Regions from separate parts of the Modicisalibacter sp. genome, predicted to be linked through region 3. Evidence: predicted binding sites of a transcription regulator. Region 3 holds the regulator's gene; each other region holds the start of a gene.
The links. Region 3 encodes sigma-54, which starts transcription at its own class of promoters, with help from an activator protein. Its sites were predicted from a motif close to TGGCACNNNNNTTGCTNT; they were not measured.

Region 1: hmpA (NO-inducible flavohemoprotein) is a predicted target of sigma-54. The motif match lies at 1,688-1,705, and genes of this name have one in related genera.
Region 2: mobB (molybdopterin-guanine dinucleotide biosynthesis protein B) is a predicted target of sigma-54. The motif match lies at 2,815-2,832, and genes of this name have one in related genera.
Region 4: ACTCB7_RS03585 (HAD-IIB family hydrolase) is a predicted target of sigma-54. The motif match lies at 2,547-2,564, and genes of this name have one in related genera.

What each region holds. Positions count from the first base shown of each region.
Region 1 is NZ_JBSREH010000001.1:350,487-354,986, reverse strand. Features, by position in the region: gene norR (nitric oxide reductase transcriptional regulator NorR) at 1-1,563, opposite strand, end outside; gene hmpA (NO-inducible flavohemoprotein) at 1,798-2,976, shown strand; gene ACTCB7_RS01670 (alkene reductase) at 3,109-4,206, shown strand; gene ACTCB7_RS01665 (copper resistance protein NlpE N-terminal domain-containing protein) at 4,305-4,500, shown strand, end outside.
Region 2 is NZ_JBSREH010000014.1:70,576-75,075, reverse strand. Features, by position in the region: gene ACTCB7_RS05310 (ABC transporter substrate-binding protein) at 1-468, shown strand, start outside; gene ACTCB7_RS05305 (ABC transporter permease) at 538-1,245, shown strand; gene ACTCB7_RS05300 (ABC transporter ATP-binding protein) at 1,410-2,099, shown strand; gene mobA (molybdenum cofactor guanylyltransferase MobA) at 2,144-2,743, shown strand; gene mobB (molybdopterin-guanine dinucleotide biosynthesis protein B) at 2,871-3,437, shown strand; gene ACTCB7_RS05285 (bifunctional molybdopterin-guanine dinucleotide biosynthesis adaptor protein MobB/molybdopterin molybdotransferase MoeA) at 3,434-4,500, shown strand, end outside.
Region 3 is NZ_JBSREH010000041.1:87,703-92,202, reverse strand. Features, by position in the region: gene ACTCB7_RS12540 (KpsF/GutQ family sugar-phosphate isomerase) at 1-17, shown strand, start outside; gene ACTCB7_RS12535 (KdsC family phosphatase) at 60-617, shown strand; gene lptC (LPS export ABC transporter periplasmic protein LptC) at 622-1,206, shown strand; gene lptA (lipopolysaccharide transport periplasmic protein LptA) at 1,206-1,721, shown strand; gene lptB (LPS export ABC transporter ATP-binding protein) at 1,744-2,469, shown strand; gene ACTCB7_RS12515 (RNA polymerase factor sigma-54) at 2,594-4,003, shown strand; gene hpf (ribosome hibernation-promoting factor, HPF/YfiA family) at 4,130-4,438, shown strand; gene ptsN (PTS IIA-like nitrogen regulatory protein PtsN) at 4,450-4,500, shown strand, end outside.
Region 4 is NZ_JBSREH010000004.1:3,423-7,922, forward strand. Features, by position in the region: gene ACTCB7_RS03570 (2-dehydro-3-deoxy-6-phosphogalactonate aldolase) at 1-644, shown strand, start outside; gene ACTCB7_RS03575 (2-dehydro-3-deoxygalactonokinase) at 641-1,552, shown strand; gene ACTCB7_RS03580 (gluconokinase) at 1,754-2,266, opposite strand; gene ACTCB7_RS03585 (HAD-IIB family hydrolase) at 2,614-3,492, shown strand; gene ACTCB7_RS03590 (glycosyltransferase family protein) at 3,489-4,500, shown strand, end outside.

The DNA of each region.
Region 1 (4,500 bases), on a different contig from region 3:
CCCCAGGCGCCGGGCGAGGCGGTGCAGGTTGCCGCCGTCCACACCCAGTGCGCGGGCAGTGGCCGACCAGTTGCCGTCGTGGGCGTCGAGGGCCGCGGCGATGTAGCGCCGCTGGAAGCGCTCGGTGGCCGGGCGCAGTGGCTCGTCGGGCCTGTCGGTCGTGCCGGCCGGCCCCCGCTCGGCGGCTGTTGGCGCGGCCGGTGCCGGTGCGGCCGTGTCGGGCAGGTCGAGGTGCTCGCGGGTGATGCGCACCACGGCCTGACGCCGGGTATCGGGGTCCCGTCCGCCGGCCTCGCCCAGGCTGTCGCCCAGCGCCCGCAGCGCGGCACGTCCCAGGGTGTGTTCCAGCTCACGGACGTTGCCGGGCCAGTGCCAGGCCGCCAGTGCCGCCTCGGCGTCGGCCGACAGGCGCAGGTTGCCGATGCCCAGGCGCACCCGGTTGTCGGCGAGGAAGTGACCGGCCAGCAGCGGCAGATCCTCGCGGCGCTCGCGCAGCGGCGGCACCTGGAGGGGGAAGGCGCTGAGCCGGTGGTAGAGGTCCTCGCGAAAGCGCCCGGCGGCGGCCTCCGCGGCCAGGTCGCGGTTGGTCACGGCAATCACCCGCACATCCACGCGCTGCACGCGCTCGCTGCCCAGCGGCTGGATCTCGCCCTCCTGCAGGGCGCGCAGCAACTTGGGCTGCAGGGCCAGCGGCAGTTCCCCGATCTCGTCGAGCATCAGCGTGCCGCCGTCGGCCATGGCGAAGTGGCCGCGATGGTCCTGAATCGCCCCGGAAAAGGCGCCGCGCCGGTGACCGAACAGCTCGCTCTCGATCAGCGACTCCGGCAGGCTGGCACAGTTGACCTGGACCAGCGGGCCCTGGTGGCGGTTCGAGCGGGCGTGCAGGGCGCGTACCACGCGCTCCTTGCCGACCCCCGTCTCGCCCTGCAGCAGCACGCACATGTCGGTGGGCGCCACCAGATCGATAGTCTCGTCGAGGCGTCGCATGGCCGGGCTGTTCCAGTGCATGGCCGGCTGCGGCTGACGCTCCTGGTCGAGGGCCTCGCTGAGCCGCGAGCGGGTCTGATTGAGCTGGCTGGCCAGGCGCAGGCAGGTAGCCAGCAGATGCGCCTTGGCCAGCAGCTCCTCGTCGTCGAGCGTCTCGAGCCGTCCGGCCTCGAGGGCATCCAGCGTCAGCACCCCGAGCAACCGCTCGCCGTCGCGCAGCGCCACACCCAGGCAGTCGTGCACCGTGCTCAGCGCCTCGTCGAGCAGGCCGTCGAAGGGGTCGGGCAGGGGGCTGTCGGGCGGGAAGCGGCACACCGCGTCGTGGCTGGCGATGGCGGCCAGGCGCGGATGGTCGGCGAGGGCGAAGTGGCGGCCGCGCACGTCGGCGGGCAGGCCCAGCACCGCCACCGGCTGCAGTCCCGTATCGGTGGCGACCATCAGGGTGCTGGCATCGGCCGGGTAGTCGCCCACCAGGGTGCCGAGCAGATCCGACCAGCCGTCGGGCAGAGTCTCGGGCGGGGCGCCGTCGGCCAGCCGGGTCAGCAGCGCCCGCAGTGCCTGATAGAAGCGTGTCATTCTGACACTCCTTGCGGTGTTTCTGTCGGAATGACAACAAAAAGGCTGTCATTTGTACAGCAACGAGCCTGGCATGTGGCCCGCGCCGCCGGGTGCCCGGCCCCTCGCGCCGTTCCAGCGCCGTTGGCACGCGGCCTGCAAGGCAGGCTGCGGCAGGCTGTCGCGGGGCCTGGGGGATGGCACGTGCCTTGCGAAGGGTAGGGCGTCATCATCCTCAGTTCAGGAGTTTCACGCATGCTGACCCCGCAACAGGAAGAGCTGGTCGCCGCCACCGCCCCCGTCGTCGCCGCCAATCTCGAGGCGATCACCTCGCGCTTCTACCCGCTGATGTTCGAGCGCTACCCGGAAGTCAAGGCGCTGTTCAACGCCGCCCACCAGGCCAGCGGTGGCCAGCCGCGCGCCCTGGCCGGCTCGGTGCTGCGCTACGTGCAGCTGCGTGGCGATCGCGAGCAGGCCAAGGCGTCACTGTCGCTGGTGGTCGGCAAGCACATCTCGCTGGGCATCCGCCCCGACCAGTACCCGATCGTCGGCGAGTGCCTGATGGCGGCGATCGGCGAGGTGCTGGGTGATGCCGTCACGCCCGAGATCGCCGCCGCCTGGCAGGGCGTCTACGAGGAGCTGGCCGGCCTGCTGATCGAGCTGGAGGCGGAAGCCTATCAGGAATTCGCCTCGCGCCCCGGCGGCTGGCAGGGGGCCCGCGCCTTCCGCGTCGCCGAGACCCGTGACGAGAGCGCCGAGATCCGCTCCTTCGTTCTGGCGCCCGAGGACGGCGGCCAGGTGGCCGACTTCCGTCCGGGGCAGTTCATCGGCGTCAAGCTGACCATCGACGGTGAGCCGGTGTACCGCCACTACAGCCTGTCCGCGCCGCCCAACGGCAAGACCTACCGGCTGTCGATCAAGCGCGAGCCGGGCGGCCGGGTCAGCCAGCACTTCCATGAAGCGATGAGCGAGGGTGCGCGGCTCGAGCTGCTGCCGCCGTCGGGCGACCTGACGCTGGAGGCAGGGGCCGAACCGGTGATGCTGATCAGCGGCGGCGTGGGCCAGACACCGATGCTGTCGCTGGCCGACGAGGCGCTGGCACAGGGTCGCCAGGTCACCTATCTGCATGCCGCCCGCGACGGCAGCGTGCACGCCTTTGCCGATGAAGTGGCCGCCCTCGAGGCGCGCTATCCGCAGCAGTTCAAGGCCGTCACCCTCTACGAGGCGCCGCGCGAGAGCGATGCCCCGGATCACGCCGGTTTCGTCGACCGCGCGCTGCTGGCCCGCTACCTGCCGGGGCAGCAGACCCTGTGCTACATCGTCGGTCCGCAGGGCTTCATGAGCCACGTCAACGCCGAACTGGCCGCGCTGGACGTGCCCGAGGCGAAGCGTCGCTTCGAGACCTTCGGCCCGACCCAGCCGTTGGCGGCGTAAGGCGCCGGCCGGCCTCATGGTGCCACCCGATCACGGGATAGGAAAAAACTATGATGGCCGGCCATTGATTAGGGCTCTAACGAGCGCCATGTTCCCTCCACCACTCATGACGAGACTGGCCAAGGAGAGACCATGGCGCACGAGACACTGCTTTCCCCCCTGGACATCGGCCGCCTGACCCTGCCCAACCGGGTGATCATGGCGCCGCTGACCCGTGCCCGCACCCCGGACAGCGTGCCCGGCGACCTGCAGGCCGAGTACTATGCCCAGCGCGCCGGCGCCGGGCTGATCATCAGTGAAGCCACCAACATCTCGCCCACCGCGCGGGGCTACGTCTATACCCCGGGGATCTATACCGATGCCCAGGAGGCCGGCTGGCGCAAGGTGGTCAAGGCCGTGCACGATGCCGGCGGCCGCATGGCGCTGCAGCTCTGGCACGTGGGCCGAGTCTCCCACGAGATTGTCCAGCCCGAAGGGCGTCAGCCGGTGGCGCCGAGCGCCCTGCGCGGCGAAGGGGCCGAATGCTTCGCCGAATTCCCCGACGGCAGCGCCGGACGCTACCCGGTGAGCACTCCGCGGGCGCTGGAACTCGACGAGATTCCGGCGCTCATCGACGACTACCGTCAGGCGGCCAGACGCGCCAAGCGCGCCGGCTTCGACATGGTCGAGGTGCATGCCGCCAACGCCTACCTGCTGCAGCAGTTCCTGGCCACCGGCGCCAACCGGCGCACCGACCGTTACGGCGGCAGCGTGGTCAATCGCGCGCGGCTGGTGCTCGAGGTGGTCGACGCGGTCAGCGAGGTGATGGGCGCCGACCGGGTGGGCATCCGCCTGTCGCCGTTCATCGAGATCTTCGGCCTGTCCGACGATGAGCCGGAAGCGATGATGCACTACCTGGCCGAGCAGCTCTCGCGGCGCGGCATCGCCTATCTGCACATCAACGAGCCGGACTGGACCGGCGAAGGCCCGCAGCTGACCGACGCCTTCCGGCGCGACCTGCGCGAGCGCTTCCACGGCGTGCTGATCTACTGCGGTCATTACACCGCCGAGCGGGCCGAGGTGCTGATCGGCGACGGTCTGGGGGACGCCGCGGCCTTTGGTCGGCCCTACATCGCCAACCCGGATCTCGTCGAGCGCTTCCGCCGTGAGGCACCGCTCAACGAGCCGGACCCGGCAACCTTCTACGGCGGCGGCGCCGAAGGTTATACCGATTACCCGACGCTCGATTGACCCGGCGGCCACGGGGCTGTCCAGCCGCGTGGCTTGCCGCTATCCTGTGGGCAGGATGTCGCCACGGCGGCTCACGCTCACAGGTTAGGAGGACTCACATGCAGATCAGGACGTTGCTGGCCGGTTCCGCGATGCTGGCGCTGCTGGCAGGGTGTGCCACCGGTACCCAGCAGGGCACGGCGCCGGGCGCGCCGGCCACAGCCGAACAGGCGGCCGTCTACGAGGGGACGCTGCCGTGCCGCAACTGCGCGGGCATCGACATCACGGTCGCGCTCAAGGGTGACGAGCAGGCCA
Region 2 (4,500 bases), on a different contig from region 3:
AAGGCGCTGGCCACGCTGGCCGACAAGAACGCGACCTTCGTGTCCCGCGGCGACGATTCCGGCACCAACAAGAAGGAAAACCACCTGTGGAAGGCGGCGGGCGTGACCCCCGACTTCTCGAACTACAAGGCCGCCGGGCAGGGCATGGGCGCCGTGCTCAAGATGACCAGCGAGCTGCAGGGCTACACCCTCACCGACCGTGGCACCTGGCTGGCGATGAAGGACAACCTGGATCTCTCCATCCTGGTCGAGGGCGACACCAAGCTGTTCAACCCGTACCAGGTGATTCTGGTCAATCCGGAGCGTTACAAGAACCTCAATACCGAGGGCGCGCGGGCCCTGGCACAGTGGCTGATCTCCGACGAGGGGCAGACCCTGATCGACGCCTTCCGCCTCAAGGGCAAGGTGCTGTTCCACGCCAGCGCCGGCGAGGCGGTCGACCCGTCCAAGGCGGTCGGCGCCAACTGAGCCGACTCTCCCTCCCGCCCGCCTCTCTCCGGGGGCGGGCCCGATTCCTGAATCCACGAGGACGCGTCGATGAATGAACTCATGGCCACGATGGGGAAGGCGCTGCACCTGCTGGTCTCCTTCGACCCGGCGCTGTGGGAGATCATCGGCGTGTCGTTCCGCGTCTCGCTGACGGCGATCCTCGTGGCGCTGCCCCCGGCGTTACTGGTGGCGCTGGTACTGGCGCGGGTCGCCTTTCCCGGTCGCTGGCTGGCGATCTCGCTGGTGAACACCTTCATGGCCGTGCCCACGGTGGTGGTGGGGCTGGTGCTGTTCATGCTGCTGTCGCGCAGCGGTCCGCTGGGCGAATGGCAGCTGCTCTTCACCCAACGTGCCATGGTCATCGGCCAGATCATCCTGGCGTCGCCGATCCTGATCGCCATGCTGCACAGCTCGCTGCAGAGCATCGACCAGCGCGCCTGGGAAACCGCCCGCCAGCTGGGCGCGGGCCGGCTGCAGGCCTTCGCCATGCTGATCCACGAGGCGCGCTTCGGCGTCATCGCGGCGGTCCTGGCCGCCTTCGGTCGCATCATCGCCGAGGTCGGCAGCGCGGTGATGATCGGCGGCAACATCGAACACTTCACCCGGACCATCACCACGGCGATCGCGCTGGAAACCCTCAAGGGCGAGTTCGCGCAGGGCATCGCGCTGGGCATGGTGCTGCTGCTGCTGGCGCTGCTGCTCAATGTGCTGCTGGGGGTGATGCGTGGACGGGGGCAGCAGATAGTGAGTGCCTGAGAGGACGCTTACAAATTACTGCGCTAGGCCATACGGCGTTGAAATCAACCTTAAAATGCTCATTTATCGACTCATAAACTGCGCTTTTTCGGTTGATTTCGCCTTGTCTGGCCGTCGCTCGTGACGTTTGTAAACACCCTCTATGAACCGCCGAGGAACCGATCATGCTCGAGGTAAGCCGGCTGTCACACGGCTTCGGTCGTCGGCCGCCCCTGTGGGAGATACCGCACCTGCGCTGGGACGGGCGTTCGCTGGTGCACCTGCGCGGCGACAACGGCAGCGGCAAGACGACGCTGCTGCGCCTGCTGGCCGGGCTGGACACGCCGCGTCGCGGCACCATCCGCTGGACCCTGGACGACGGCGCGCCGGCGGCGCCGCCGCGCTTCGGCGATCTGCTCTACCTGCACCAGCAACCCTACCTCTTCGATACCAGCGTCGCCGGCAACCTGCGCCATGTGGCGCGCTGGCAGGGCTGGCGCGGCGACGATGCGCGCTCGCGCATCGCCTCGATGCTGGCGCGCTGCGGGCTGGCCGACCATGCCCGGCAGCACGCCCGCTCGCTGTCCGGCGGCGAGCGCATGCGCCTGGCGCTGGCGCGGGCCTGGCTGCTGTCGCCGCGCGTGCTGCTGCTCGACGAGCCCACCGCCAGCCTGGATCGCCAGGCGATCGACGACATCACCGCGCTGATCCTCTCGCTGCGCGAGACGGGCTGCGCCATCGTGCTCAGCGCCCACCAGCAGAGCGTGCTGACCGAGCGCTGCGACGCCGAATGGCATCTGGAGCGTGGCGGCCTGCAGGTCGGCGACATGCAGGCCGACATTACGGAGACGTGGCCTCTCGGCGTGAACTCCTGAGGCGGGTATGATGCCGGGACAACGCTATGAGTGGAGTGAGGGTCATGCGCGAGGGTGAAGTGACCGCCGTGATACTGGCCGGCGGGGAAGGGCGTCGCATGGGCGGGCGCGACAAGGGCTGGGAGCCGCTCGCCGGCCGGCCGTTGATCGCGCATGCCCTGGACCGGCTGACGCCGCAGGTCGATCGGGTCCTGATCAACGCCAACCGCAGCCTGGAACGCTACCGCGAGCTGGGCTACCCGCTCGTCAGCGACCGCGAGGCGGGCTATCACGGCCCGCTGATGGGCATGTGGAGCGCACTGTGCGCGGTGGAAACCCCGTGGGCGCTGTTCGTGCCCTGCGACTCGCCGGCCCTGCCCGAGGATCTGGTGGTCCGCCTGCGCCAGGGCATCGGCGACTGCCGCATCGCCGTGGCCCATGACGGCGAGCGTGCCCATCCGGTGGTGGCGCTGATCGACACCGCGCTGCGCGACGATCTCGGCGAGGCCCTGGCCGCCGGCGAGCGCAAGATCGACCGCTGGTACGCGCGCCACCCCTGGTGTCACGTCGACTTCGCCGATCGGCGCGAGGCCTTCGCCAACCTCAACTCGCCCGACGAGCGCGACGCCATGGAGCGGCGCCTGCGGGCGGACGGGTCGTTTTGACCCGGGCCGCCAGCACCGGGCGAAATCACGAGGAACGACGCCGACCTGTTGCCCTTGACGGGGCCGTGCGTCGGCATGCCTGTTGCTTCCGAGACGCGATAGTTTTCCCGATGATCGAGAGAACCCGATGACCTTGTCGCTTGACACGCTGGAGATCCCGCTGCTGGGCATTGCCGCCTGGAGCGGGACCGGCAAGACCACGCTGCTCGAGGCGCTGCTGCCCCGTCTGGCCGAGGCCGGGCTGCAGGTGGCCGTCATCAAGCACGCCCACCATGCCTTCGAGGTCGACCGGCCGGGCAAGGACAGCCATCGACTGCGCCAGGCGGGGGCCGCGCCGATGCTGGTGGCCTCGGGCCAGCGCTTTGCCCTGATGATGGAGACCCCCGAGCGCGAGGAGGCGGACCTGGCGGCGCTGATTCCCCATGTGCTGCCCCTGGCGCCGGACCTGATCCTGGTGGAGGGCTTCAAGGCCTGGCCACTGCCCAAGCTGGAGCTGCATCGCCGGGTGCTGGACAAGCCGCTGATGGCCGACCGCGACCCCTGGGTGCGGGCGGTGGCCACGCCGGATGACATCGCCCTGCCGCCGGGGGTCGAGCGCCTGGCGATGGACGATCACGACGCGCTGGTCGCCTGGCTGGGCCAATGGCCGCAGCGCTGGCCCGAGATGCGCCGCGGCCCGAGGGAGATGACATGACACTATCCTGCTTTGAGCTGGGCCAGCGCATGCTCGGCGTCGACGAGACCCTGGACGCCCTGGCCGCGATGACGCCGCCGCCGGTCGCCGCCCGGCGCGTGCCCCTGAGCGAGGCCGTCGACGGCGTCCTGGCGGCGGACGTGGTGTCGCCGGTCGATGTGCCGCAGAACACCAACGCCGCCATGGACGGCATCGCCCTGAGCTGGGACGAGCACCGCCCGGCCACTGAGGTGGCGGTCGTCGGCGAGGTGCTGGCCGGTTCGCGCCCGGCGATGACGCTCTCGCCCGGGGAGGCGGTGCGCATCACCACCGGCGCGCCGCTGCCGCCGGGGGCGGACACCGTGATCATGAGCGAGCAGCTCGCCGCGGCCGCTTCCGCCGAGCGGGTGGTGATCGAGCGACCCGAGCGCGTGCGCCACGGCCAGAACGTGCGTCAGGCCGGCGAGGATCTCGCCCGGGGAGCAACGGCGCTCGCCGCGGGCACCCGGCTGCGTCCGCAGCACCTGGGGCTGCTGGCCTCGCTGGGGCTGGCCGAGGTCGAGCTGTTCCGGCCGCTGCGCGTGGCGGTGTTCTCCACCGGCGACGAGGTGACCGCCCAGGGCGAGCCGCTGCCCGCCGCGGGCATCTACGACACCAATCGCTTCTCGCTGCGCGGGCTGCTCACGCGGCTGGGCTGCGAGGTGGTCGACCTGGGCATCCTGCGCGACGAGCTCGATGGCATGCGCGAGGCGCTGGCGGCGGCGGCGCGCGACGCGGACATGGTGCTGACCAGCGGCGGGGTCTCGGTGGGGCAGGCCGACTGGGTCAAGCCGGCGCTGGAGGCCATCGGCGAGCTGGGGCTGTGGCGGATCGCCATGCGTCCGGGGCGGCCGATGGCGTTCGGGCGTATCCGCCGGGAGGGCACGCGCGAGGTGCCGTTCTTCGGGCTGCCCGGCAATCCCGTGGCGGTGATGGTGACGTTTTTGCAGTTCGTGCAGCCGATGCTGCGCCGCATGCAGGGCGAGCGCGACTGGCAGCCGCTGCGCCTGACCGCGCTGGCCGCGGAGCCCCTCAAGAGCCGGGA
Region 3 (4,500 bases):
CCAGCGGCGTGATCTGAACCGAACCGGCCCATCACGTCCACCGACACGAGGAGAACGCCATGGCTCTCGACCCGCGCCTCAACCATCCCCGGCTCGTGGAATGCGCTCGGCACGTCCGACTGCTGGCCCTCGACGTGGATGGCGTGATGACCGACGGGCGGCTGCACTTCCAGTCCGACGGCCAAGAGATCAAGAGCTTCAACACCCAGGACGGTCAGGGCATCAAGCTGCTGCGCCAGGCAGGCATCGAGGTCGCTCTGATCACCGGACGCACATCGCCCATGGTCAGCCGTCGCGCCGCCGCCCTGGGCATCGAGCACGTCTTCCAGGGCAACGACGCCAAGCTCGACCTGCTGCGCCAGCTGCTCGACACGCTGGGACTGACCTGGCAGCAGGCGGCCTACTGCGGCGACGACCTGCCCGACCTGGCGCCCATTCAGCGCGCCGGTCTCGGCATCAGCGTGCCCAACGCGCCGGACTACATTCGCCGCCACGCCGACTGGGTCACCGCTCGCTCCGGCGGGAACGGCGCGGTGCGCGAGATCTGCGACGGCCTGCTCGAGCTTCAGGGGCACTGGGCCTCGGTGCTCGATACCTATCTCCACGGGCAGGGCTGACGCCATGACCCTGTCGCGCCGGCGCCTTTCCACCCTGCTGCTGGGCCTGCTACTGCTCGGCCTGGGCGGCGTGCTGACGCTCATCGACCAACGCGACGTGGGCCTGCCCGGCCCGGTTCCGACGGGCGAGACCGGGGAACCGGACTACTATCTGGAAAACGCCCGCCTCACTCGCTTCGACGCCACGGGCCGAGCCTATCAGTACCTGACCACGCCGCGCATCGAGCACACCCCCGGGGACGACGTCACCCGCCTGGAGACCCCGCGGGCCCGCCTGGACGACAAGCAGGGTCGCACCTGGCTTGCCACCGCCGACAAGGGTAGGCTGGAGGCTGGCGGCAACCCGCTGGTACTCATCGGCCATGCCAGGCTCCGGGCGCCGGAAGAAGGCTGGCAGGCAACCAGTGATGTGCTCCATTACGATGCCGATACCTACCACGCCTGGAGCGACAGTCGCGCCACGCTGCGCCAGTATCGCCAACGGGTCAGCGGCGATCGGCTCGACGCCTGGATCGACACCGGCCGCATGCGCCTGAACGGCGACGTTCAAGGCTTTCATCCGCCGATCAGCCCACAGGGAGGAACCTGATGCGCCCCTATCTTGCCGGCCTCGGCCTGACCGCACTGGCCTTGTTCGCCCCCGGCGTCTCGGCCCTGGAGAGCGATGCCCGCCAGCCCATCAACGTGGCGGCGGACCGCCTTGACCTCGATGACCGTGCCGGTACCGCCGTCTACACCGGCGACGTCAACCTGACCCAGGGCAGCATGGTGCTCGAGGCCGAACGCGTCGAGATCGCGCGCAACGACCAGGGCGAGGTGACCCGGGTCACCGCCACCGGCGACACGCAGCGCGCCTATCTGGAACAGCGCCCGGCCCCCGACGACCAACTGGTGAAGGGCTGGGGCGACACCGTCATCTATCATGCCGCCGAACGCCGGGTCGAACTGATCGGCAACGCCGAGCTTCACCAGGCCCGCGACACCTTCAACGGCGCCTATGTCGAGTACTATCTCGACAGCCGCAAGGTCCAGGCCCGCTCCAAGGCGCAGGGCAGCGACGGCCAGCGGGTCCGCATGACCCTGACCCCCAAGTCGTCGCCGTGAACCCGCCGTCCTGAGGATGACCATGAAGACCCTTGTCGCCCGCCATCTCGCCAAGAGCTACAAGAACCGCCGCGTGGTCCAGGACATCAGCCTGACCATCGGCCAGGGCAGCATCGTCGGCCTGCTCGGCCCCAACGGGGCGGGCAAGACCACCTCGTTCTACATGATCGTCGGTCTGGTGCGCGCCGACGCCGGCGAGGTGACCATCGACGATCTGGACCTGAGCCGCGCCCCCATGCACCAGCGCGCCCGCGCCGGGATCGGCTACCTGCCCCAGGAGGCCTCGATCTTCCGCAAGCTCTCGGTGGCCGACAACATCATGGCCATCCTCGAGACTCGCCGGGATCTCGACAAGGCGGGGCGCAGGAAACTCCTCGAGCAACTGCTCGAGGAGTTCCATATCGATCACATTCGCGACAACACGGGCATGAGCCTGTCCGGCGGCGAGCGCCGCCGCGTGGAAATCGCTCGCTCGCTGGCCACCGAACCGGCCTTCATCCTGCTCGATGAACCCTTTGCCGGCGTCGACCCCATCTCGGTGGGCGAGATAAAGAGCATCATCCGCCAGCTGCGCGACCGCGGCATCGGCATCCTCATCACCGACCACAACGTCCGCGAGACGCTGGACATCTGCGACAAGGCCTACATCGTCGGCGACGGCCAGATCATCGCCGAAGGTAGCGCCGAGGCGATCCTGGCCAGCGAGAAGGTACGCGAAGTCTACCTGGGCCACGAATTCCGGCTCTGACCCTCCTTCCGACGAAACCCTCGACCGTTACGGCGCTTCGTGGCACGGTTATTGCTTAACTACTTGCAAGCCGTGAGGGGGCGGGATACGGTATCCCCGAATCCGTCAGCGAAGTAGGCACGTCATGGCTATGAAACCCACGTTGCAGCTCCGGGTCGGCACGCAGCTGACCATGACGCCCCAGCTGCAGCAGGCCATCCAGTTGCTGCAGCTGTCGACGCTGGACCTCCGCCAGGAAATTCAGCAGGCGCTCGAGTCCAACCCCATGCTCGAGATGGAGGAGGAGTTCGGCGAGACCGCCGTCAGCGATGCGGCCGAGGACGACTGGAACCAGGACATCCCGGATGAGCTGGCCGTCGACAGCGACTGGTCCGACACCTATCAGGACATGGCTTCCGGCAGTCGCAGCGACGAGGGGCCGGATCTCGAACGCAATGCCGCCGGGGAAAGCCTTCAGGACCACCTCACCTGGCAGCTCGCCATGGCCGACCTGAACGAGCGCGAACGCATCATCGCCGAAACCCTGATCGACGCCGTCGACGCCGACGGCTACCTGGCCGCCCCCCTAGACAGTCTCGTCGACGGGCTGCGCGCCCAGGGCCTCGAGGGGCTGCGCGCCCCAGAGGTGGAAGCGGTACTGATGCGCCTTCAGCAGTTCGAGCCCACCGGCGCCCTGGCCCGCGACCTGCGCGAATGCCTGCTTTTACAGCTCGGCGTCCTGCCCGACGACACGCCCCTGCTCCCTCAGGCCCGGCGACTGGTGCGGCAGTTCCTCGAGGCCCTGGCCGGCGACGACCGCAAGCTGCTCAAGCGCCGGCTGCGGCTCGATGACGACCAGCTCGACAGCGTGATCGCGCTGATCCGTACCCTCGATCCGCGTCCCGGCCAGGCCTTCGACGCCACCGGCAACGACTACGTGATTCCCGATCTGGTGGCACGCCACTCGCACGAAGGCTGGCGCATCGAGCTCAACCCCGAAGCCCTGCCCCGCCTGCGCATCCAGCCCGACTATGCCGCCCTGATTCGCCGCGCCGACAAGAGCGACGACAACACTTTCATGAAGCAGCACCTGCAGGAGGCGCGCTGGCTGATCAAGAGCCTCTCCAGCCGCAACGACACCCTGCTCAAGGTCGGGCGCGAGATCATGACCCGGCAACTGGACTTCCTCGACCACGGCGAGGAATCCATGAAGCCCCTGATCCTGGCCGACATCGCACAGGCGGTGGAAATGCACGAATCCACCATCTCGCGGGTGACCACCCAGAAGTTCATCCACACGCCACGCGGCGTCTTCGAGCTCAAGTACTTCTTCTCGAGCCATGTCGGCGGCGAGGGCGATGCGCATTCCAGCACCGCGATCCGCGCCCGGCTCAAGAAGCTGATCGGCGAGGAACCGCCCCGCAAGCCGCTCTCCGACAGCAAGCTGGTCGACCTGCTCGCCGCGGACGGCATCAAGGTGGCTCGCCGCACCGTCGCCAAGTATCGCGAGGCCATGGGGATCCCTTCCTCCAGCGAGCGCAAGCGACTAGCCTGAAGGGGCGCAGAAGCGTCCTGATCGACAGGGTCCGAACCATCTTCACGTCGGCCCTCTCACAGGGGTTTGCTAAGCTGCAAAAAGGGTTACAATCGAGCCACCACTCGCCGGAACAGGAGCGTGTCCATGCAAGCGAATATCACCGGCCATCATGTCGAACTGACAGATGCATTGCGTGACTACGTCAACGAGAAACTGACGCGTCTCGAGCGTCATTACGACAACATCACGACCGTTCAGGTAACCCTCTCGGTCGAGAAGGAACGCCACCAGGCTGCCTGCACCCTTCACGCCGCCGGTGCCGACTTGCATGCCGAAGCCGAGAATGGCGACATGTACGCCGCCATCGACGCTCTGGCCGACAAGCTCGATCGCCAGCTCGTCAAGCACAAGGAAAAGGCCCAGGCCCGCGCGCAAGGCGCCGGGGCCCGCTGACTCCGCCCATCATGACACTGGAAGCCATCCTGCCCCCCGAGCGCACGCTCTTCGCGGTGCCC
Region 4 (4,500 bases), on a different contig from region 3:
ACCTGCCGCTGGTGGCGATTCTTCGCGGTGTGCACCCCGATGAGGTCGAGGCCATCTTCGATGTGCTGGTGGCGGAAGGCTTTCGGCTGATCGAGATTCCGCTCAACTCGCCCAGCCCCTGGGAGAGCATCGAGCGGATTGCCGCGCGTTGCCCGGACCATGTGGTGGTCGGGGCCGGTACGGTGCTCGAGCCGCAGGACTGCAGCCGTCTGGCGGACCTGGAAGCACCGCTGGTGATTACCCCCAATACCGACCCGGCGGTGATCGCGGAAGCCCGGGCGCTCGACCTGGCGCCGCTGATCGGCTGCATGACGCCGACCGAAGCCCTGAGCGCGGCGCGTTCGGGAGCACGTGCGCTCAAGCTGTTCCCGGCGGGCAAGCTGGGCACCGGTTACTTCAAGGACGTCAAGGCGGTGCTGCCGGCGGGCATGCCGGTGCTCGCCGTGGGTGGCATCGACGAGCACAACATGGATGAGTGGGTCAGCGCCGGCATCGATGGGTTCGGCTTCGGCGGCAGCCTCTACAAGGCGGGGCGCACGGCCGATGAGGTCGGTGCGCGCGCCCGGGTGCTGGTCGCCGAGTGGCGGCGGATCAAGGAGAGCCTGGACCAGGCCTTGGAACTCGAGCGCGAGGCCGACGCATGAGCGAGCGGCTGATCGCCATCGACTGGGGCACCAGCAATTTTCGCGCTTTTCTGGTCGACCGGGCCAGCGGCGAGTGCCTGGAGTCGCGCCGCTCCGAGGCCGGGTTGCGGGCACTGTCCAGTGCCGAGTTTCCGCACTATTGCGCTGCCCAGATCGGCGACTGGCGCGAGGACGGCGGCGCTGAACGGGTGCCGGTCTATCTGGCCGGAATGGTCGGCTCGCAGCGTGGCTGGAGCGAGGCGCCGCAGCTGGATCTGCCGGTCACGGCCATGGACCTCGCGGCGAACGTGGTGGCGGCGCCGGGGCTCGATAACGCCTGGATCGTTCCCGGGGTCAAGGTGGTTCGCGAGGATCACGTCGACGTGATGCGCGGCGAGGAGATCCAGGCCTTCGGTGCCCTGGCTCGGCGCGGCGGCGACTCGGCGCTGTGCTGCCTGCCCGGGACCCACAGCAAGTGGGCGCGTCTGGAGGGCGGACGACTGGTGGGTTTCACCACCCTGATGACCGGTGAGCTCTATCATGCGGTGCGCTTTCATACGCTGCCGGGCGAGCCGGCGCGCGAGTCGGCGGATTTCGATGCCGAGGCCTTCGCGCAGGGGCTGAAGGCGGCGCATCATCCGGGCGGGTTGCTGCATGCCCTGTTCGAGGCGCGCAGCCGTCACCTCTACGCCGGGCTGGCGGCCGGGCAGGTGGGCAGCTTCCTGTCCGGCGTGACCATCGGCAGCGAGGTCCGTGCGCAGCGGGCGATGGCACCCGAGGCGAATGAGGTGGTGCTGGTCGGGTCGACGACTCTCAACGGGCTGTATCGACGCGCTCTGGAGGCGGAAGGTTTCTCTCCCATCGAGGTCGACAGCGACGCAGCGACCCTGGCAGGGCTGTGCGCCCTGGCCGAACAACACATGGCCTGAAGGGCGGTTGTGTGGGAGGGAGGTCGCCCCTCCGGCGGCGCTGTCATTGCAGATGGTTTGTCGCGAATGAATGGGCTCCCGCGGAAAAAATGATATGGCTTGTCTGGCTCGGTGGTCGCCTCTGATTTGTGCGCTCATCGATACAAGAAAAGCGGCGCCGTTTGGCGCCGCTTTTCTTGTTATATCCGGCCGTTCATTGCGTCAGGAGTGTGCAATGTGTTCGACAAACTGCGTCACGATCCTTTCGGGCGTCTCGCGGATATCGACCCGAAAGGCCTCATCCTCGCCCGGCGGTTCCAGGGTGCCGAGCTGACTGTCCAGCATGTGCTCACCGGCAAAGAAGTGGCCTCCCCGGCTGTTGAGTCGTGACAGCAGGACATCGCGCTCGCCGTGCAGGTAGAGAATCTTCAGATCCGGGGCGCCGCGTCGCAGAACGTCCCGATAATGGTGCTTGAGGGCGGAGCAACCGATCACCAGGTCGTGGCCGGCTTCTCGGTGGTGGCGATAGAGATCGGAGAGGGTTTTCAGCCAGCCTTCCCGGTCATCATCGGTGAGCGGCTCGCCGCGTGACATCTTGGCAATGCTGGTCGGACTGTGATGGTCATCGGCATCAATGAATTCGGCACCGATAGCCGCCGCGACATCCCGTCCGATATGTGATTTCCCGGAGCCGGAAACCCCCATGACGAGGATGCTTCGTGAGGTGGTCTGCATTTGCGATCGTCCGAGGTCGAATGGCAATAATGGCTACCAATGATACCACTCTCATCATCAAAAAATGAGTCTGTTGCCGGCTTCGAAAAGCGCGTGAAGAGATAGCCGGTGCCAATTTCGGACGCCCCGGGTCGCAGTGCACCGGCATGGTGCAAGTGGTTGTCGGTAGTGCTTGGGGGCTGCGCCGATGAATGAACTATCGTGAGAAGAAGGGCAAGGCACGAGCTGCCGTGTCGTGTGGCCTGATGGTGTTTCGGGCCGCCGGACGGCATGGCAAATCTGGCACGCTCCGTGCTTGGTATGTGACACACAAGGCGATGCGTCGCCCGGTTGCCGGGAGGAACCCCATGACGGATGCCACGATTTCACCGCGGGAATGGCTGGTCTTCACCGACCTGGATGGATCGTTGCTGGACCATTACAACTATGACTGGTCGCCGGCGGCGGACTGGCTGCGACGGCTGCGCGAGGCCGGCACGCCGGTGATCCCGGTCTCCAGCAAGACACGCGCCGAGCTGTTGCCGCTGCGCCGTGAACTGGCGCTGGAGGCGACCCCCTTCATCGCCGAGAACGGGGCGGTGATCGGGCTGCCGTCGAACTGGCAGCATGCGCGTCTCGATCGAGATCCGCGAGACATCGGCGGGCTGTGCATCAAGACGCCCGGCGTCGACAGCGCCTTTCTGCGGCGTCGCCTGACGGTACTGCGCGAGCGGCTGGACCTGCGGTTTCGCATCCTCAGTGAGCTCTCCGTCGCGGCGGTCGTCGAGGCGACCGGGCTGAGCGAGGCGGGTGCCGAACGGGCCCGCCTGCGTGAAGGCAGCGAACCCCTGCTCTGGGATGACGACGAGGCCGCGCTGGAACGGCTGCGTCGCGCCCTGGACAACGACGGCCTGAGGCTGACCCGCGGCGGGCGCTTCTGGCACGTGATGGGTGATGTCGACAAGGGCCGGTCGCTGCGCTGGCTGGTGGCGCGTTATCAGGCCCTGCGCGGCGTCACGCCGGAGACGCTCGGCCTGGGGGACGGCCCCAACGATATCTCCCTGCTCGAGGCGGTCGAGGCGCCGGTGCTGATCCGTGGCGAGCATCGTCAGCCCGTCGAGGTGCGCCATGCGGCGCTGTATCGAACCCGAGAGACCGGCCCGCGGGGCTGGGCCGAGGGCCTGGACTACTGGCTGGGCGCGTGCGGACCGGCGCCCCCGGCTCCCCTGGAAGAGGCGTCACCATGAGCGATTTTTACCAGAACGGCATCATCACCAACTTTCACAACCTGACCCGCCGCCCCGTCGAGGCCCTGGAGGCGGACCTGAGCCGCTTCGCCCGGCGCCGGCCGATGGGCCTGATCCTCCCGTCCCTGTATTCCGAGCTGGAAGGGCCGGCCCTGGAGCGCATCGTCGAGGCGCTGGCCGAGGTGCCGTATCTGAACGAAATCGTCATCGGCCTCGACCGGGCGGATCGCGAGCAGTTCCTCGAGGCGCGCCGGTTCTTTGCGCGCCTGCCGCAACGCCACCGCATCCTGTGGAACGACGGGCCGCGGCTGCGCGCGCTGGATGCCGAGCTGGCCGCCGAGGGGCTGGCGCCGCAGGAGCCCGGCAAGGGACGCAATGTCTGGTACTGCGCCGGCTATACCCTGGCCTCGGGGCGTACCGAGGCGGTGGCGTTGCACGACTGCGATATCGTCACCTACGACCGCTCCCTGCTGGCGCGGCTGATCTACCCGGTGGCGCATCCGCGTTTCAACTACGAGTTCTGCAAGGGCTACTACTCGCGGATCGCCGACGGCCGGCTCAACGGTCGGGTGGCGCGCCTGATGGTCACGCCGCTGCTGCGTGCCCTGAAGAAGATCTTCGGGCCGTTGCCCTACCTGGACTACCTGGACAGCTACCGCTATCCGCTGTCCGGCGAGTTCTCGATGCGCACCGATGTGCTCGACGGCATCCGGATCCCCAGCGACTGGGGGCTGGAAATCGGCGTGCTTTCCGAGGTGCATCGCAACTATTCCACCAAGCGGCTGTGCCAGGTGGATATCGCCGACGTCTACGACCACAAGCACCAGCCGGTCTCCGAGGCGGACCCCCAGGGCGGGCTCAACCGCATGAGCCTGGACATCGCCAAGGCGCTGTATCGCAAGCTGGCGACCCTGGGGGTGCCGATCAGCGCCGAGTGCTTCCGGACCATCAAGGCCACCTACTACCGCATCGCCCTGGACCTGATCGAGACCTACGACAACGACGCGG